Regions from separate parts of the Variovorax sucrosi genome, predicted to be linked through region 2. Evidence: riboswitches for the same ligand, from Rfam matches in the RefSeq annotation. Region 2 holds a riboswitch; the other holds the start of a gene.
What was found. Region 2 has a riboswitch for glycine ahead of gcvT (glycine cleavage system aminomethyltransferase GcvT). Riboswitches for the same ligand answer to the same signal wherever they lie in the genome.

Region 1 (10,031 bases), on a different contig from region 2:
CGCGAGATCACCGAGGCTGACGGCAATCTGCTGCTCCAGCTCGACGGCCAGCCGGCCCTCGACGTGTTGCTGTCCGACCTCGGCGTGTCGCTCGACGAGCCGCAGGCGGCGATCGAGGCGGTGCGCGCGACGCTCGTGGGCCTGGTCGATGCCGGCAGCGACGGCGTCCGCCGCACCGGCGACCTCGGGGCCGATGTGCGGGTGCGCCACATCATCGGGCTCGACCCGACCCGCCGTGGCGTGGCGATCGCCGACCTGGCCGAAGCCGGCATGCGCATGAGCTTCTGCCGGCGCAACGCGCAGGCCGCGCGCGCCGACCTGATGCGCATCTGCGCCGAGATCCGCGAGGAACTCGAACCCGAGGAGCAGACGCTGGCGACCGCACGCGCGGTGGCTGCCGGCGAGGCCGAGGCGGCGCCACATCCGGCACGCCGCGTGGCCGGTGCGGTGTACGTCAGCTGCTCGGGCCGCGGCGGGCCGCACTTCGGCGCACCCAACGCCGAGATGCAGATCGTGCGGCATGCGCTGGGCGACGTGCCGCTGGTCGGCTTCTTCGCGGCCGGCGAGATCGCCCGCCACCATGTGTACGGCTACACCGGCGTGCTGACGGTGTTCGTCGCCTGATCAGCCCTTCGCGAAGGCGAACTCGACCTCGGGGGACAGCCCGCTGACGATGCGGGCGATCGACTTGCCGGCGCCGCACACGTGGGTCCAGCCCGGTGCGCCGGGCGCGACATTGAGGAACAGGTTGCGCAGGCGGGTGCGACCGATCACCGGCAGCCCGCTGGCGCTGCGCACATGTGGCCGGAGGGTCAGCGTGGCGCCGCGGCGCTCGGTCAGGCCGGGCAGCAGTTCCTCGACGCGCGACAGCATGCGGGCGAGGCGTTCCGGGTCCGACAGCACCGGTGCGGCGCCGTCGATGCGCACCGTCGACCACACCCGCAGCTGGTCGCCCTCCGGCGTGCTGACGCGCCGCATGCGCAGTCGGCCCACGCCGTCGTACAGCATGAGCTGCGGGGCGCGCGCGGGGTCCTTCAGCGGCAGCAATACGGAATACTCCTGCACCCGCCGCAAGCGCAGCGGCACGCCCAGGGCCTGCGCCAGCGGCGCGCTGCCGCTGCCCAGCGCCATGACATAGGCGTCGGCGCGCAGGGTGATGCGTTCGCCGTCGGCGTTCAACAGTTCCACATGGTCCACGCGGCCATCCAGCGCATGCAACTGCGTCACCGTGTGCTTCGTCAGGAAGTGCACACCGGCCGCGCGGCACATGAAGAGGGTGCTGCCGGCGAAGCTGGCCGGGTCGGGCGAGGTGTCTTCACGCGTGAAGGCGGCGCCGGCCAGCGTTCCGCGCAAGGGCTCGAGCGCCGGTTCCAGGCGCAGGGCCTCGTCGGCCGACAGCAGGTGCAGCGCACAGCCGAGCGCATGCAGCCGTGGCACACGCCGGGCGAATTGCTCGAAGGCGTCGGCGTCGGTGTAGATGCGCATCCAGGCGGTGCCCGGCGACGAGAGGCTGACGCCGGCTTCCCGGCGCAGCGCCCGCACGCTCTCGCGGCTGTAGGCGCCCAGGCGCACCAGGTGTTCGAGCCGCTCGGTGGGCCGGTGCGCCGCCCCGGTCAGGTAGCCGGCCCAGGCCTGAACCCGGTGGCGCAGCCGGTCGACGGCCGCGCGCCACGGCGAGCCCGGACGCGTGGAGGGTGCCGGGGCCGGTGCTGGCGCGGGCGGCTCGACCAGGCCGCGGGCCTTGGCAGCGGGCGTGCCGTGGCGGTCGATCACCGTCACCTCGTGGCCGAGTTGCTGGAGGTAGTAGGCCGAAGCGACGCCAAGAAGACCGCCGCCCAGAACAATCACGCGCATGGTCCAGATCCTTGTGGGATGGCACAAACGGCGGATGCACGACAAACCGTGGGGTTGCGGGCCGGATCCGGAGTTCGGGTTCGCCGCTCCCTCTGTCCTTGGTACCTGAGAGATTCGCCCGCGGCGACGTGCAGCGGGGTTGCTCCTTCGGTGCATCGCGCGGGGCGATGGCTCTCCAGACGGCTAGATCAATAGACGGCAGTCATCGAACCGGCATGCGGTTCACCTCGGCGTTCATGGGAGTTTGCGCGTACGGTGGGGTGAGGACACCCGCTCTCCTGCACCCTGGAGTTTACCCGTCTTGACAAATTCGAGAACTGGCCATTTGGCCTATCCCTCCGTGACCGCCCATGCCCGCCCGATCGATCGTCCCACCTCAGGCGGACTTGGTCGGCCTGGCATCGCTGCGCCGCAGCCGGGTGAAGGCCTCGAATTCCCAGTTCCGCATGCCCAGCAGCAGGGTGTAGCCCTCGCGGTCGTTGGGCGGCAGCTTCTGGTCCGTCTGGTGCTGCTGCGCGAAATCCTGCGCCACCCGCTGCAGCCGCTCGAGGAAGGATGGCGCCAGCGCCCGGCTGATCGAGCCGTGCACCAGCAGCAGCCCCTCGGCCGGGCCGTCGAACCCGCCGCGGTAGTAGTCGAGCACCACGTTCTCGCGGAAGAAGTCCATCACCGGCCCGTGCGGCCGCCAGCGGAAGGTCTTGGCCAGCTTCAGCCGGTAGCGGTTGAGCGGACGCAGTTCGATGATGCCGATGCGGTCGAGCTGCACCAGGCAGGCGATGCACTCGGCCTCGGTGATGCGGTAGGCTGCGACGATCTGCTCCAGCGTCCACTGGCTCAGCACGTTGATGGCGACCAGCAGCAGCTTCTTGTCGCGCACCACGGCTTTTTCCTGCTCCTGCGTCAGCTCGCGCAGCAGCGGTTGGGCGTCGGCCACGCGGCGGGCCAGCTCGGCGAAGTCGATCTTCAGCGCCCGGCAGATCGCATCGACCCGGGTAAGCGGCATGTCGCCCTTGGCGAGCATCCGCTTCACACTGGATTCCGCCATGCCGAGGGCGCGGGCCAGGTCGGCATAGGTCATGCGGGCGTTCTTCAGCTCGTTCTTCAGCGCCTGGACGAGGTCGATGGTGGTGCTCATGGCGTGGAAGCGTCCTTGGTATTGTTTTTCGATACCGATCGTTCTGAATCGGCAGACCGTATCGATTTTCGATGCCAAATAGTTCCGCCGGCAACTAGATTCCGCTCCCACCGCATCACCTGCATCACCGGAGCCCCGCCATGAACCGCCCAGACCGTTCGCCGACCGTGCCGCTGTTTCGCCGTCTCTCGCATCTGTCGTCCCGCGAGCGCGGGCTGCTGGCCGCCTTCGCCGCCTTCGTGCTCATTGCCTGCCTGGGGCCCGCCGTGCCCGATCCGAGCGCGGCGGCCGGGGCCGCCTTCGCCGACGACCGCGCCTGGCGCGGCTTGCCGTTCGCGGTGGATGTGCTGAGCAACCTGCCATTCGCGGCCTTCGGCCTGTGGGGCCTGCTGCGGCTGCGGCGCTTCGACACGCTGCATGAGCGGCTGTGCGCAGCCAACGCACTCGACTGTGCCTGGCTGTTCTTCGCCGGGCTGATCTTCACCGCCGCCGGCTCGGTCTTCTATCACCTGCAGCCGGACGCGCTGCGCCTCGCCGCCGACCGCGCCGGCATGGCGATCGCCTTCGCCGGCATCGTCGGCCTGGCGGTGTGCGAGCGGGTCAGCTCGCGCGCCGGCTGGCCGGCGGCCTGCGCAGCCTTTCTCGGCGGCATGCTGGCGGTAGCGGCCTACCACGAGCGCGGCGATGTGCTGCCCTGGGCCGTGGTGCAGTTCGGTGGCATGGCGCTGGTGCTGGTGCTTGCCGTGCTGCGGCCGGTGCCCGGTGCCATCGGCCTGCGGCTCGGCGCGGTGGTCCTGTTCTATGCCGTGGCCAAGCTGTTCGAGCTGGGCGACCAGGCGATCTTCGAGGCCACCGGGCAGTTCGTCTCGGGCCACAGCCTGAAGCATCTGGTGGCCGCCTGCGCCGCCTGGCCGGTGCTGCGGGCCATCGATGGGCTGGCTGGCCTGGGCCCTGCGGCACAATCCACGCGCCACCGCCATGACGGTCTGAGGAGCCCGACAGGGACATTCGAATGACATCACCTGCCGCTGCCGCCGAGACACACGCCAATCAGTTCGCCCTGCTGGGCCAGCGGCGCTTCGCCCCCTTCTTCTGGACGCAGTTCGCCGGCGCGGCCAACGACAACCTCTTCAAGTTCGCCTTCACCGTGATGGTGACCTATCAGCTCCAGCTGAGCTGGATGCCGCCGGCGCTGGCCGGCCTGGCGATCGGGGCGTTGTTCATCCTGCCCTTCCTGCTGTTCTCGGCAACGGCCGGCCAGCTGACCGACAAGTACGACAAGACGAAGATGATCCGCTTCGTCAAGAACCTCGAGATCGCGATCATGTTCATCGCGGCCTGGGGCTTCGTGCGGGCCGACGCCGCGGTGCTGCTCGGCTGCGTCTTCCTGATGGGCCTGCATTCCACGCTGTTCGGCCCGGTCAAGTTCGCCTACCTGCCGCAGGTGCTCGACGCGCGCGAGCTCACCGGCGGCAACGGCATGGTCGAGATGGGCACCTTCGTCGCCATCCTGCTGGGCCAGGTGGCCGGTGGCCTGCTGGTGGCGCTGCCGGGTGTCGGCCACACGACGGTGGCAGTCGCGTGCGTGGGGCTGGCGCTGGTGGGGCGTGGCGTGGCGCAGGCCATTCCGACCGCGCCGGCGACCGACCCGAACCTCGTCATCAACTGGAACCCGTTCAGCGAAACCTGGCGCAACCTGAAGCTGGCGCACGGCAACCTGGTCGTGTTCCGCTCGCTCCTGGGCATCTCGTGGATGTGGTTCTTCGGCGCCGTCTTCCTGAGCCAGTTTCCGAGCTTCGCGAAGGAGGTGCTGCACGGCAACGAACAAGTCGCCTCGCTGCTCTTGGTGGTGTTCTCGATCGGCATCGGCATCGGCTCGCTGTTGTGCGAAACACTGAGCCGCCGTCAGGTCGAGATCGGCCTGGTGCCGCTCGGCGCCATTGGCATGAGCGTGTTCGCGATCGACCTGTACTTCGCCTCGCGCGGCCTGCCCGCGGCGCCGGAGATGGGCCTGGGCGCCTTCGTCGGCCAGGCAGCGCACTGGCGCGTGATGGCCGATCTCGGCCTGCTGTCGCTCTTCGCCGGCCTCTACAGCGTGCCGATGTACGCGCTGATCCAGCTGCGCAGCCAGCCGACGCACCGCGCGCGCATCATCGCGGCAAACAACATCCTGAATGCGCTCTTCATGATCGCCAGCGCGGTCATCGCCGGCGCGCTGCTCAAGGCCGGCTTCACCATCCCGCAGATCTTCCTGTTCACCGGCATCGCCAACGCGGTGGTGGCCTTCTACATCTTCATGCTGGTGCCGGAATACCTGCTGCGCTTCGTGTCCTGGCTGCTGTCGCACTTCATCTACCGCTTTCGCATCCGCGGCGACGAGCACATCCCGACCGAGGGCGCGGCGGTGCTGGTGTGCAACCATGTGAGCTTCATCGACGCCGTGCTGCTCATGGCGGCCAGCCCGCGTCCCATCCGCTTCATCATGGACCACCGCATCTTCCGGGTGCCGGTGCTGGGAGCGCTCTTCAAGCTGGCCAAGGCGATCCCGATTGCGCCGCAGAAGGACGACCCGGTCGCCTACGAGCGCGCCTTCGCGCAGGCGGTCGACGTGTTGCGCGAGGGCGACTTGCTCGCCATCTTCCCCGAGGGCGCGATCACCCGCGACGGCACGCTGCAGCCCTTCAAGGGCGGCGTGATGAAGATCCTGGCGGCAGCACGGGCCGAGGGCATCGACCCGCCAGTGATCCCGATGGCGCTGACCAACCTCTGGGGCTCCTTCTTCAGTCGCATCGAGCAGCGTGACGGGCAGAACGTCGCCATGGTGCGGCCCTTCCGCCGCGGGCTGTTCAGCCGTGTGGGGCTCAACGTCGGGCCGGCCGTGCCCGGCGCGCAGGTGCAGCCCGAATCGCTCCAGTCGCGCGTCAGCGGACTGCTCGCCGCTTGATGGCGGGGCTGCGCGACGCCTTCTGGGGGACGCTCGGCGCCGTGCCGCCGGAGTTCTGGCACGCCTTCACCTGGCTGGGCGACAGCGGCCTGATGCTGCCGGCGTCGGTGCTGATCGTGCTGCTGCTGTGGCTGTCGCCGGGCGGCAGCCGCTGGACCGCCTTCAGCTGGTGCCTGGCCTTCGGCGCCGGTGGCGCGCTGATCGTGGCATCGAAGCTCGCGTTCATGGGCTGGGGCATCGGCAGCGCCCGCTTGAACTTCACCGGCTTCAGCGGCCACACGGCCATCAGCACCAGCGTGTGGTCGGTGGCGCTCTGGATGCTGGCGGCGCGGCGGTCGGCCGCGGTGCGCCGCATCGCGGTGGCGGCCGGCTGGGCCCTGGGCGCGGCCATCGGTGCGTCGCGCCTGGCGATCTTCGCGCACTCGGCGTCGGAGGTGGTAGCCGGCCTGCTGCTGGGCATCGCGATCTGCCTTGCCTTCCTGCGACTTGTGCGCCGCCAACCGGCGCCCCGGGTGCCCTGGCCGGCGATGCTGCTCGGCTTGCTGCTGCCGCTGGCCTTCCAGACGCCCGGCGCGCCGGCGCCGACGCAGAACCTGCTCGAAGCCATCGCCGTCCGGCTGGCCGGCATCGAGCGCCCCTACACCCGGGACGATCTGCGACGGACCTGATGCGGCGTATGGGTATCGAAATTCGATACTGAAGGCGCTGCACAGGAGGCCTGGTGCATTGAAATGCGCCTTCTCGGCGAAGTGGAGTCGATCATCCGATCACCTTCACAACGCCGCGAGGCTTTCATGCAACCCCTTCCTTTCCACGTCTCCGTCCAACGCGATACCCGCGCCTGGCAGTTCCAGGTCTGGACCTCCTTCGGCGTCGCCGTGTCGCTCTGCGCCATCGGCCTCGGCTGGCTGCCCGGTGCGGCGCTCGACCGCGCCTTCATGGTGATGGGCTACGTGTTCTGCCTGTCGGCGGCTTTCGTGTTGGCGAAGTTTGTGCGCGACAACCAGCACGGTGCGACCCGCTCGGCCGGCGACACGCCGATGTGGAAGCTGGTGGTCTGGGGCGGCTTCCTCACCGCCATGGGGTTGACCGGCTGGGGCCTGCTGCGCATGGACATCAACGAAACCTACAAGGCCTTCCTCGGTGTGAGTTGGCTGTTCCTCATCAGCGCGGCCTTCACGCTGGCCAAGACGCTGCGGGACCGCCATGAGGCCGATCTGGCCGAGGCCCGCCTGCAAGGCCGCCGCGAAGCCCGTGGCGCTGACAGCGCTGCGGAATGACGCGCAGTACCCGGACCCTTTTCAGGAGCAATCTGATGAAAAAGACATTGATCGTTTCCCTGCTGGCCGCCTGCACCGTCTGCACCGCTTTCGTGGCGCACGCGCAGAGCGAAGCCTCGGTGGCCCTGTCGCTGCTGCCAGTGGCCTCGGTGGTCGGTACCGCCTCGGTGGCGGGCGCTGCCGCCAGTGCCGTGGTGGCCGTGCCGGTCGCTTTGTCGGTGGGCGGTGCCGCGCTCACGGTGGTGGCGGTCGAGGCCTCGGCCGCGGGCACCGTCTGCCTGCTCGAGCGCGCGTCGGACGGCGCACGTGCCAGTGTGCGGCTTGCCGGTCATGCGGTGCAGGGCAGCGCGATCGCGGTCGGCACCGTCGTCACGGTGAGCGTGATCGGCAGCGGCGTCGTGCTGTCCGCTGCGGGCGAGATGATCGCCTTCATTCCCAACACCATCGGCCGGGCGCTGCTTCACAACGAGAGGCTGATGTGAACCCGCGCGCCCCCACCCATTTCGGCCACTACGACGATTTCGGACGCGAAGTGGCGGCGCCGGGCTGGCCCTGGCGCGTGCGCATGGCGCTGCGCACCGCGCTGCTCGCGGCGGCGGTCGTGCTGGCCGGCCTGTTCCTCTTTCCGACCGAATCGCACGCGGGCCGCTCGTGCGAACAGGTCCGCCCCACCGCGCAGCAGGTGCAGCAGGGCCTGACGCTGGCCGAGCGAACGGCGCAGGCGCTGGACGCCAGCGGCGCGCGCGTGGTGCTGCTGGCACGCGCCGGCCAGGACCTGGGCAAGTACGGGCTGCGCTGGTCGCATGTCGGCATCGCCTTCAAGACCGACGCCGGCCCGTGGCGCGTGGCACACAAGCTCAACCAGTGCGGCACGGCGGTGGCCGGCCTCTACCGCCAGGGGCTGGGCGAGTTCTTCCTCGACGATCCGTGGCGCTACGAGGCCGCGTGGTCGGTGCCCACGTCGGCGGTGCAGTCGCAACTCGCGGCGCTGCTGGCGGCGCCACCCGCGGCCGGCATCGGGCGCCTGCACACGCCGGCCTACAGCCTGGTGAGCTATGTGTGGGCCGACAAATACCAGCAGTCGAACCAGTGGGTGATCGAGACGCTGGCGCTGGCCATGGAGTCGTCGACCGTGACCGACCGCAGCCAGGCGCAGGCGTGGCTGCGCTTGAAGGGCTATGCGCCAACCACGCTCACGCTCGGCCCGCTCACGCGGCTGGGTGGGCGCATGAGCAAGGCCAACGTGGCGTTCGACGACCATCCCAACGAGAAGCGCTTTGCCGATCGCATCGAGACGGTCAGCGCCGATTCGGTGTTCGCCTGGCTGCAGCGCAGCGGGCTGGGCGCGGCGCCGGTCACACTCGGGCTGTAACGCGTTCGAGGGAACGCATCACTGGAAAGAAGAACAATGAGCAAATCCTTGCGCCTCTCTGAAAAATGGTTTCGCCGCGGCCTCTGGCTGGTGGCGCTGGTGTTCGCCAGCTTCCTGATCGGCCTCGGCGGCACCCTGGTGGGTGACCTGCCGCAGGTCGAGCGGGCCCTGCAACTCGACGACTTCATCGACCGTGCGGCGGCGGAGCCCTTGCGGGCCGGTGTGCGCGAGGCCGAGCGCACCGAGCAGCAGGCGGCCCGCGAGTTGGAGCAGGCCGAGCTGAAGCTGTCCGTGGCCCAGCAGTCCAGCCGCACGGCGCGCGAAACCTTCGGCAACTGGGTGGCGACGCGCCGTGCCACGGCGCAGCCCGACCAGGACGCCGAGCTGATCGCGCGCACCCGTGCGCTCGATGCCCTGAAGGCCAAGGAAGACGAGGCCCAGCAGAAGGTCGACGTGCAGGAGCAGGTCGCGCTGGACGCGCGCCAGGCGCAGGCGTCTGCGCGGCAGAAACTCGCCGAGCTCGAGGCAACGGCACAGGAAAAGCTCAACGCCGAATACCGCCGCGTCGAGCTGCGCGTGTTCGGCTACCGACTGGCGCTCACGCTGCCGCTGCTGCTCGTGGCCGGCTGGCTGTTCGTGAAGAAGCGCAAGAGCACCTACTGGCCCTTCGTCTGGGGCTTCATCTTCTTCGCGCTGTTCGCCTTCTTCGTCGAGCTGGTGCCCTACCTGCCGAGCTACGGCGGCTATGTGCGCTACGTGGTGGGCATCGTGCTGACGGTGCTGGTCGGGCGCTATGCGATCGTCGCGCTCAACCGCTACCTGGCCCGTCAGAAGCTGGCCGAGGCACAGCCGGACATCGTGCGGCGCGAGGAGCTGAGCTACGACACCGCGCTGGCGCGCCTGGCCAAGAGCGTGTGCCCCGGCTGCGAGCGCCCGGTGGACCTGAAGAACCCGGCGATCGATTTCTGCCCGCACTGCGGCATCGGCCTGTTCGACCATTGCGGTGCCTGCGATGCGCGCAAGAGCGCCTTCTCGAAGTTCTGCCATGCATGCGGCACGTCGGCACAGACGCGAACACTTTCGGACAAGCAAACAGTGGCTGGCGCCTTGCCTGCGTGATAGAAGCTTCGTGCGGCGCCCGGCGCCGCGTTTCACAGAACCAGTCTGATATTCAAGGAGTACTCATGAGCATTTTCGGCAAGATTTTTTCCAAGATTTTTCCGTCGGCCAACGCTGCCGAGGTGACGGCTGCGCCGGCACCTGCACCTTCGGCAAGCGCCCCGGCCCCGGTCGCACCGCCGCCCTCCATTCCGCTGGGCGACGTGACCCCCATCCTGGATGCCATGCCCGGCGCGAGCGCTCTGAACTGGCGCACGTCCATCGTGGATCTGATGAAGCTGCTCGGCCTGGACAGCAGCCTCGCCGCGCGCAAGGAACTGGCCAACG
Region 2 (10,031 bases):
GTCGTCTCGTCCAGCGAGATGCCCAGGTGCTGCTGCAGCCGATGGCGCAGGTTGACGCCGGCCGTGTTCGCGTGGGCGAGGATGGCGGCGGTGTCGTCTCCGCTTTTCACGGTCAGCGAATCGAAGGCGGTGGTGTTGACCAGCTCGCGGTCCATCTGCTCGAGGCCCGCGGCCAGAATGCCGGTGAGCGCCGCCACACGCTGCGCGATGCGCGTGAGGCCGGCGGGGCCGTGGTACACGGCGTACATGCTTGCGACGACGGCCGGCAGCACCTGCGCCGTGCAGATGTTCGACGTGGCCTTTTCGCGGCGGATGTGCTGTTCGCGCGTTTGCAGCGCGAGCCGGTAGGCCGGCGAACCGTGCACGTCGACGCTCACGCCGACCAGCCGGCCGGGCAGCGAGCGCTTGAACCCGTCGCGGCAGGCCAGGTAGGCCGCGTGCGGGCCGCCGTTGCACATCGGCATGCCGAAGCGCTGCGTGGTGCCGCAGACGATGTCGGCATCCCATTCGCCGGGCGGTGCCAACAGCGTCAGCGCCAGCAGGTCGGCCGCCACGCACAGCGCGGCGTCGCAGGCATGCGCATGGCCGGCCAGCGGGCGCAGATCGTGCACCTGGCCGGTGGTGCCGGGGTACTGGGCCAGCACGCCGAAGAATTCGCCGCTCGCCATCAACAGGGGCAGCGTCTCCGATGCGGTGCTCACCTTGATCTCGATGCCCAGCGGCGCAGCGCGGGTGCGCAGCACTTCGATGGTCTGCGGGTGGCAGTCGCCGGCCACCAGGAAGACGTTGCTTTTGGATCTCACGCTGCGCTTGGCCAGCGTCATCGCCTCGGCCGCGGCCGTCGCCTCGTCGAGCATCGACGCGTTGGCGATCGCCATGCCGGTCAGGTCGCAGACCATGGTCTGGAAGTTGACCAGCGCCTCCATGCGGCCCTGCGAGATCTCCGCCTGATAGGGCGTGTAGGCCGTGTACCAGGCGGGGTTCTCGAGGATGTTGCGCAGGATCACGCCGGGCGTGTGGGTGCCGTAGTAGCCCTGGCCGATGAAGTTGCGCGCCACCTTGTTCTTCGCCGCCATCGCCTTCAGCTCGGCCAGTGCGTCGGCCTCGCTCACCGGCGCGGGCAACTGCATCGGCCGCGTGCGGCGGATGGCCGGCGGCACGATGCCGTCGATCAGTTCCTCGCGCGTGGCAGAGCCGATGACCGGCAGCATGCGCGCCTCGTCGGCCGGCTCGATGCCGATGTGACGGGCGATGAATTCGTCGGCATTCTCGAGTTCGCGCAAGGTGGGGAAGGAGGGGGTCGGCATGGGCGTGGAGCGATGAAGGCGAAGATTGAAGGCGGGTCAGCTCTCTGCAGCGAACTTGTCGTAGTCGGCGGCTTCGAGCAGGGCGTCGAGCTGGGCGGGCTCGCTCAGCTTGACCTTGAAGAACCAACCGGTGGCGAGTGGGTCGCTGTTGGCGAGCGAGGGGTCGGCGCGCAGCGCTTCATTGACTTCGGTGATCTCGCCCGAGACGGGCATGAACACGTCGGCTGCCGCTTTGACCGATTCGACGACGCCGGCGACTTCGCCTTGCGCGAAGGTCTTGCCGACCTCGGGCAGGTCGACGAACACGACGTCGCCGAGTGCGTCCTGCGCATGCACGGTGATGCCGACGATCGCGTCGCTGCCGGTGGCCTGGACCCACTCGTGGTCCTTGGTGAATTTGGTGCTCATGGGGCTCCTGAAAAGAGATGGAACGAGAGGTGAAAGGGAAACTAGCCTCGGTAGTATCGGGTCGGCACGAAGGGCAGGGTGGTCACCTCCATCGGCACCGGCTTGCCGCGCACGATGGCCTGCAGGCGCGTGCCGGGCGCAGCGAAGGCGGCGGCCACGTAAGCCATCGCGATCGGCCGGTCGGCCGTGGGCCCGAGCAGTCCGCTGGTGACCTGGCCGATGGCGATGCCCTCGAAGGATTCGAGCGGCGTGCCGTCGCGCACCGGGATGCGTTCCAGCGCGACCAGGCCGACGCGGCGGCGCTTGAGCGTGTCGTGCTCGGCGATGCCGGCCGCGCCCGATGCCGCGGCCGCCAGTTGGGCCAGCACCCTGTCGGCACCCGGGAAGCCACCGGCCCGCGCGCCGCCGGTGCGGCGCACCTTCTGAATCGCCCAGTTGAGCGAGGCCTCGACCGGCGTGGTCGTCTCGTCGATGTCGTGGCCGTAGAGGCAGAGGCCGGCTTCCAGCCGCAGCGAGTTGCGCGCACCCAGGCCGATGGGCTGCACCTCGGGCTCGGCCAACAGCAGGCGGGCCAGTGCTTCGGCGTCGCTGGCCTTCACCGAGATCTCGAAGCCGTCTTCGCCGGTGTAGCCGCTGCGGGTGACGAAGGCCGGAATGCCGCCGATCTGCACCGCGCCGCCCGTCATGAAGACGAAGCGTTCCACGTTGGGCGACAGGCGGGCCAGCGTGGCGGCGGCCTGCGGACCCTGCAATGCGAGCAGCGCGTGGTCGGGCATCGGCTGCACCTCGCAGCGCGCGCCGATGCGGGCCTGGATGTGCGCCAGGTCGGCCACCTTGCAGGCGCCGTTGACGATCACGAAGAGCGACCCGTCGCCTTCGTTGAAGAACATCAGGTCGTCGAGGATGCCGCCCGCGTCGTTCAGCAGCAGGCCGTAGCGCTGCTTGCCGGGCGCCAGGTCGACCACGTCGACCGGCATCAGCGTCTCGAAAGCCGCGGCGGCGTCGGGGCCGACCAGGCGCAGCTGGCCCATGTGCGAGATGTCGAACAGGCCGGCGGCCGTGCGGGTGTGCTTGTGCTCGGCCATCAGGCCGGCGGGGTACTGCACCGGCATGCTGTAGCCGGCGAAAGGCACCATGCGGGCGCCAAGTTCGACGTGCAGGGCATGCAGCGGGGTCTTCTGAAGCGAATCGTCGGAAGCAGCCATGGCGCTCTCCATAACAGGGGGGCAGACGGAATCCACGACGCAAGTCATGGGCCACCCCTGCTGTCCGCTCTACCTGAGAGATTCGCCCCGCCTTTTCAGAGGCTTAGGGTTTGCTCCTTCGGTGGGCCGGCGTGTCGCGATGGACGACCGACCTCTCTCCAGCAAGGAAACGCCCGGATGAACAGGCGCCTCGTCAGTCCTTGGGGCCTGAGCGTTCGGATGGGTTCCTGCGCCTTCGGCGGCCCGTTGCGGGCGCTCTCCTGACCCGGGCGAGTGTAGTGGATCGGCGCGGGCTCAGTGCACCGTTTCGGCTGGCAACAACTTGGCGATGCGATCGCGGATGGCGTCGGCGCGCTCGTCGCCGGCGGCCTGTCGGATCTCCGCGAGCATCGTGTCGGCCACGGCCAGCATGGACGCGCGGTCGCGCGCCTCGCGCAGCGTGTCGCGCAGGACCTGCGCCATCGCCGGGTCGCGCCGCGCGAACATGCGCTCGCACAGGTCGAACAGGAACATGCGGGTGGTGGCCAGGGACGGCTTGCCGTCGAAAGGGTCGGCCGATGCGGTGGGCGTTGATGGCTCGGGCACATCCGCCACGACGACGGCGGGCGCGTCGAAGCGTTCATCCGGCGCGTGCAGATAGCCCTCGTGCAACAGGTGGTGCGCCACGCGAAGCGCCTCGTCGCGGTCGCTGAAGAGCGGCACGAAGTCGGTCACCGAGCGCTGGCCGTCGGCCATCAGCAGCACGGCGCGTTCGCGCTGCGTCAGCGTGCGGCGGCCGGGGCGCAGCTCGTCGCGGGCTTTTTCGGTCTTGCTGAAGAACATCGGGTGCCAAGCGTCGGGATTGCGAATCCGCCAGCATCGGCCCCGGTCATGACAACCCGATGAAGCAAGCGCCTCTACTTGAAGCCCATCACCCGCGGCAGCCAGGTGCTCAGCGCCGGCACGAAGGTCAGGATGATCAGCACCGCCCCGTGCGCCCACAGGAAGGGCACCAGCTCGCGCACCAGCTTCGACATCGGCACCTTCGACACGTTGCATGTCACGAAGAGCAGCCCCCCGACCGGCGGCGTGATCATGCCCAGCGTGAGGTTGAAGATCACGATCATCGCGAAGTGCACCGGGTCGACGCCCAGCTTCATGGCGACCGGCGCGAGGATCGGCGCCAGCACCATGACGCCCGGCAGCGGCTCGATGAAGATGCCGAAGAGCAGCAGGAAGACGTTGACGATGATCAGGAACATCCACGGCGAGAGGTTCATGCCGATCAGCCATTCGGCCATCTGCTGCGGAATGCCTTCGATCGTCAGCACCCAGGCGAAAGACGCCGACAGCCCGATGATGATCAGCACCGACGCCGACAGCAGCGCCGAGCGTTCGAGGATGTTCGGCAGCGCCTTCCACTCGAGCGTGCGGTAGACGAACTTGCCGCACAGCAGCGCGTAGAACACCGCCACCACCGAGGCTTCGGTCGGCGTGAACCAGCCGGCGCGCATGCCGCCGAGGATGACCACCGGCAGCAGGATGGCGGGCAGTGCCTTCCACGTCGTGACGAGGATGTCGCGCATCGGCGGCAGCTGGCCGTCGCCCTTGTAGTTGCGCTTCTTCGACACCCAGAAGTTCACCGCGCACATCGCCACCGCGATCAGGATGCCCGGCAGGATGCCCGCTGCGAACAGCGTGCCGACGGACACCGTCTCGTCCTGCAGCGCGTAGATGATCATGATGATCGACGGCGGGATGATCGGCCCGACGATGGCCGTGGACGCCGTCAGCGCCGCCGCGTACGAGCGGTCGTAGCCGGCCTTGTCCATCATCTTGATCAGCATCGAGCCCGGGCCGGCCGCGTCGGCCAGCGCCGAGCCCGAGATGCCCGAGAAGAAGGTGAGCGACACCACGTTGGTGTAGCCCAGGCCGCCGCGCTTGTGGCCGACGAACTGGCCGGCGAAGCGCAACAGCACCTCGGTCAGCGAGCCGCCGCTCATGAGCTCTGCCGCCAGGATGAAGAAGGGCACGGCCATCAGCGGGAAGCTGTCGATGCCGGTGAAGGTTTCCTTCAGCAGCACCATCAGGGGATAGCTTTCCGCCAGGATCAGCGTGGCCGCGGTGGCCAGCCCGAGGGCGAAGGCGACCGGCACGCCGATGGCGAGGAAGACGCAGGCGGAAACGATGAGAACGATGCTCGGGTCCATGCGCGTCCCCTTACAACGATGCCGACGCGGTGGCGTCGAAGTGCGCATCCGACCGGAACTCCCGGCGCAGCACGTAACCCTTGACCACCAACAGGAAGTGCACGATGCACAGCACCCCGCCGATCAGCATGGCACTGTAGATGTAGGCGAAGGGAATCTGCGTCACGGCGGTCAGCTGGAACATGGTGCGCTGCATGTAGAGCCAGCCGTACCAGACCATGAATCCGAAGAAGGCGAAGAGCAGCGCCGCGACGGCAAGGCGCACGGCCATCGCGCCCTTGGGCGGCAAGGCGTCCTGCAGGTTCTCGACGGCGATGTGGCCGCCGTAGCGCAGCACCGGGCCGGCGCCCAGGAAGGTGAGCCAGATCATCATGTGGCGCGAGACCTCTTCGGCCCATTCGAGGGACTGGTCGGTCAGGTAGCGCAACGCGACATTGGTGAAGATGATGACCGACATGGCGGCCAGCAGAAGGATCAGCGCCCAGCGGTTGGCGGTGATGAAATGGCGCTCGAAGGCTTGCACGGTACTTGAATCTCGGTCTGGAAAAAGCGAACCGCCCGGAACCTCTCGGCGTGTCCGGGCGGTGGACGGTCAGCGGTTTGCCGCTTACTTGACGTCCGTGATCTTCTTGATGTTGTCCGCGCCGAACTCCTTGGCGTAGCTCACGTACGCGGGCTTGAGCGCCTCGCGGAAGGCGTTGCTGTCGACGGTGCGTGTGACCTTCATGCCGTCCTTCTCGAGCTGGGCGATGCCGTTGCTTTCGTCGTCGTTGACCTTTTTGCGCTGCGCGATCGACGCCTTCTGCGCCGCCGCGACAAAGAGCTTCTTGTCGGCATCCGAGAGCTTGTTCCAGACCTTGGGCGACAGCAGCAGCAGCGCTGGCGAGTACACGTGGCCGGTGAGCGAGAGATGCTTCTGCACCTGCGAGAACTTCGACGCCAGAATCACCGGGATCGGGTTCTCCTGGCCGTCGACCGTGCCCTGCTGCAACGCGCCGAACAGTTCGGGGAAGGCCATGGGCGTCGGCAGGATGCCGAAGGTGCGGTAGCCGTCCATGTGCACCTTGTTCTCCATGGTGCGCATCTTCAGGCCCTTGGCGTCTTCCGGCTTGACGATGTCGCGCTTGCTGTTCGTCATGTGGCGGAAGCCGTTCTCGGTCCAGGCCAGCGCGATGATGCCCTTGCTCGGGAACTTGGTCAGGATGTCCTGGCCGATCGGGCCGTCCATCACCTTGCGCGCGTGGTCGTAGTCGCGGAACAGGAAGGGGATGTCGACGATCTTGACCTCGGGCACGAAGTTGCCGACCGGGCCGGTCGATGTGTTCAGCAGGTCCTGCGTGCCGAGCTGGATGGCCTCGATCTGCTCGCGTTCGCCGCCCAGCGCCGAGTTGGCGAAGTGCTGGCACTTGAAGCGGCCTTGCGTGCCCTTCTCGACTTCGTCGCAGAACGCCGTCGAGCCGACACCGTAGTGCGATTCCTTCGAGGTGGCGTAGCCGATCTTGAGCGTCGTGGTCTGGGCGAAGGCGCTCGCGCCGAGGGCGAGCGAAAGGCAGGCGGCAAGGGTGCCGAGTTTCATGGTGTCTCCGGGAGTTTTCGCCGAATGGCGTAGTCGAATCAGGCGCTTTCGACTATGCCGCATACCCGAAGGCAACGGCGTCGGGGTTTCACCGACTTACCGCGTTTTCAGGCAGCGGCCGGACGGATCGCGGACTTCGGCCGGAACGCCTTGCAGACCGCATCGTCGGTTTCGATGTACGGCCCGTTGATGAGATCGATGCAGTAGGGCACGGCCGCGAAGATGCCCGGCACGGCTTGCGAGCCGTCGGCGTTCTTCAGGCCTTCGAGCGTCTCGGCGATGGCCTTGGGCTGGCCCGGCAGGTTGAGGATCAGCGCGCGGTCGCGAATCACCGCGACCTGTCGCGACAGGATGGCGGTGGGCACGAAGCGAAGGCTGATCTGCCGCATCTGCTCGCCGAAACCCGGCATTTCCTTGTGCGCCACGGCCAGCGTCGCTTCGGGCGTGACGTCGCGCAGGGCGGGGCCGGTGCCGCCGGTGGTGAGCACCAGCGAGCAGCCGGCGTCGACCAGTTCGATCAGCGTGGCGCTGATGCCGGCCTGCTCGTCGGGGATGAGGCGCGCCTCGAAGTCGATCGGGTTGCGCAGTGCACGCGTCAGCCAGTCCTTCAATGCCGGCAGGCCCTTGTCTTCGTACACGCCGGTGGAAGCGCGGTCGCTGACCGAGACGATGCCGATGCGGACCGGGTCCGGAGTGCTCATGCGTCGCGCTCCCGCGATTCCTCGCTGGCCTCGGCCGCCCGGTCGCTGCCTGCATGGGCGGCCAGTTGCGCGCGCACCAGCTGGAACACCTCGCGGTAGGCCTTGGCCTGGCGCGGCGCTTCGCCGGGCTTGCCGGCCTTGATGTCCTTGCGGGCTTGGCGCACCAGGGCGCGCAGCTGCTGGCTGTCGGTGTCGGGATGGGTCTCGATCCAGCCGCCGAGCGCGTCGTCGTCGGCGATGAGCCGGTCGCGCCAGCGTTCGGCCTCGTGCAGCATCGCGGTTTCCTCGGCGGGTCCGCTGTGCTGCTCGTCGAGCGCACTGCGCACGGCGTCGAGCACCTCGGGGTCGAGCGCGCGCATCAGCTTGCCGATGAACTGCATCTGGCGGCGCTTGCCTTCGAAGTTGGTGATGCGGCGCGCCTCGACGATCGCGTCGGCCAGCTTCTCGCCGAGCGGCAACTGGTCGAACAGGCCGGCGCGCAGACCGAGCAGGTCTTCGCCGAGCTTCTGCAACTCGGCGCTTTCGCGCTTGAGGTCGGTCTTGCTGGCGTCGTCGGTGCCCTTGAGCTCGCGTTTGAGCTCCAGGTCGAGTTCGCTGCCTTCGGCAACGAATTCGCCACGGACGTAGTAGCCTTTTTTGGGTTTGCGGGACATCGGAAAATCCTGGGCCGCAAAGGACCGCGCGATAGAGGGAACAGGGGGCCAAGTATCATAGCCAACACATGACGACATCCTCCACGCGCCCCGCGTCCGGCTTTGCGTACAGCCGCTCTTTCTTCGAAAATCTGGTCGACTCGGCCTTGGCGCATGCCAAGAAGCTCGGCGCCACCGACGCGGGGGCCGAGGCCTCCGAAGGCTGCGGCCTGAGCGTGTCGGTGCGCAAGGGAGAACTGGAGAACGTCGAGCGCAACCGCGACAAGTCGCTGGGCATCACGGTGTACGTCGGGCACCGCCGCGGCAACGCCAGCACCTCCGACTTTTCCGAGGCCGCCATCGCCCAGACGGTGCAGGCCGCCTACGACATCGCGCGCTTCACCGCCGAAGACCCGGTTGGCGGCCTGCCCGACGAAGCGGACATCGTGCGTGAGCAGCCCGACCTCGACCTGTTCCACCCCTGGGACATCGACAGCGAACAAGCGGCCAAGCTGGCGCTCGAATGCGAGGCCGCGGCCCTGTCGACCGACAAGCGCATCACCAACAGCGAAGGCGCCGGCGTCTCGGCCCAGCAGAGCCACTTCTTCAGCGCCCACACGCACGGCTTCCGCGGCGGCTATGCCAGCTCGCGGCACTCCATCTCGGTGGCGCCCATCGCCGGCAAGGGCGACGGCATGCAGCGCGACGCCTGGTACAGCTCGATGCGCTCGGCCGACGAACTGGCCAGCCCGCAGGCGGTCGGCCGCTACGCCGCCGAACGCGCGCTGTCGCGCCTGAAGTCGCGCAAGATCAAGACGACGCAGTGCCCGGTGCTGTTCGAGTCGCCACTGGCCGCCGGCCTGCTGGGCGGGCTGGTGCAGGCCACCAGCGGCGGTGCGCTCTACCGCAAGAGCACCTTCCTGCTCGATTCGCTCGGCAAGCCGGTGCTGCCCAAGCACATCGACGTGGCCGAAGATCCGCACATCAAGCGCGGCAAGGGCAGCGCGCCCTTCGACGACGAAGGCGTGACCACGCGGGCGCGCAAGATCGTCGACGGCGGCCGGCTCGAGGGCTACTTCCTCAGCACCTACTCGGCCCGCAAGCTGGGCATGAAGACCACGGGCAACGCCGGCGGTTCGCACAACCTGACGCTGCGCTCGCGTCTGACGAAGGCCGACGACGACCTCGACGAAATGCTGCGCAAGCTGGGCACCGGCCTGTTCGTGATCGAGCTGATGGGGCAGGGCGTGAACTACGTGACCGGCGACTACTCGCGCGGCGCCAGCGGCTTCTGGGTCGAGAAGGGGCGCATCGCGTTCCCGGTGCAGGAGATCACCATCGCCGGTAACTTGAAGGACATGCTGATGGGCATCCAGGCCGTCGGGGCCGATGCCTACAACTACGGCGCCAAGACCACCGGCTCGATCCTCATCGACCGGATGAAGATCGCCGGTTCCTGAGCAGTTCAGGCCCGCGGCTGCGCTAACTCGTTCAGCAGTCGCTGGGCGTGCAGGGGCAGCGGCTGGCCGGAGCGCGTGCACGCCAGCAGCGTGCGTGCGGCCCATGGTTCGTCGAGCACCGCGCGGCGAATCTGCATCGTCCGGGCGCAGCGCCGCGCAGCCGTCTGCGGCACGATGCCCAGTCCGATGCCTTGTTCCACCATGCTGCACACGGCTTCGAAGCTGGCGACGCGCACCCGGTAGTGCACGTGCTTGCCGAGCCGGCGCGCATGCAGCGCGATGTGCTGCTGCAGCGGGCTTGCCGCGCCGAGCCCGACAAAGGCCGCGTCCGTCACCTCAGCCAGGCCGATGCGGCGGCGGTCGGCCAGCACGTGGCTGCGCGGCATCACGAGCACCAGGTCGTCGCGCCGGAACGGCCGGCTGTCGAGCCCCGCGGTGTCCGCGGCGTTCGACACGATGCCGATGTCGCAGACGCCTGCCCGCAGTGCGTCGATGATGTCGTCGCTCGCACGTTCCTCCAGGTCGACCGAGATGTGCGGGTTCGCTGCGAGGA

Region 1: linked by a shared signal. The riboswitch ahead of ACSFBE_RS20780 (FAD-dependent oxidoreductase) and the one ahead of gcvT (glycine cleavage system aminomethyltransferase GcvT) in region 2 are both predicted to bind glycine.

What each region holds. Positions count from the first base shown of each region.
Region 1 is NZ_JBPJZU010000011.1:34,976-45,006, reverse strand. It holds gene ACSFBE_RS20785 (FIST signal transduction protein) at 1-624, shown strand, start outside; gene ACSFBE_RS20780 (FAD-dependent oxidoreductase) at 625-1,854, opposite strand; glycine riboswitch at 1,937-2,043, opposite strand; gene ACSFBE_RS20775 (helix-turn-helix domain-containing protein) at 2,231-2,989, opposite strand; gene ACSFBE_RS20770 (hypothetical protein) at 3,130-4,005, shown strand; gene ACSFBE_RS20765 (MFS transporter) at 4,002-5,933, shown strand; gene ACSFBE_RS20760 (phosphatase PAP2 family protein) at 5,933-6,601, shown strand; gene ACSFBE_RS20755 (YiaA/YiaB family inner membrane protein) at 6,728-7,213, shown strand; gene ACSFBE_RS20750 (hypothetical protein) at 7,249-7,695, shown strand; gene ACSFBE_RS20745 (DUF2145 domain-containing protein) at 7,779-8,585, shown strand; gene ACSFBE_RS20740 (serine endopeptidase) at 8,622-9,704, shown strand; gene ACSFBE_RS20735 (DUF3597 domain-containing protein) at 9,770-10,031, shown strand, end outside.
Region 2 is NZ_JBPJZU010000008.1:284,148-294,178, reverse strand. It holds gene gcvP (aminomethyl-transferring glycine dehydrogenase) at 1-1,307, opposite strand, end outside; gene gcvH (glycine cleavage system protein GcvH) at 1,344-1,715, opposite strand; gene gcvT (glycine cleavage system aminomethyltransferase GcvT) at 1,757-2,920, opposite strand; glycine riboswitch at 2,971-3,092, opposite strand; glycine riboswitch at 3,109-3,193, opposite strand; gene ACSFBE_RS17650 (hypothetical protein) at 3,215-3,742, opposite strand; gene ACSFBE_RS17645 (TRAP transporter large permease) at 3,817-5,109, opposite strand; gene ACSFBE_RS17640 (TRAP transporter small permease) at 5,120-5,632, opposite strand; gene ACSFBE_RS17635 (TRAP transporter substrate-binding protein) at 5,717-6,685, opposite strand; gene mog (molybdopterin adenylyltransferase) at 6,793-7,386, opposite strand; gene yjgA (ribosome biogenesis factor YjgA) at 7,383-8,039, opposite strand; gene pmbA (metalloprotease PmbA) at 8,108-9,478, shown strand; gene ACSFBE_RS17615 (LysR substrate-binding domain-containing protein) at 9,484-10,031, opposite strand, start outside.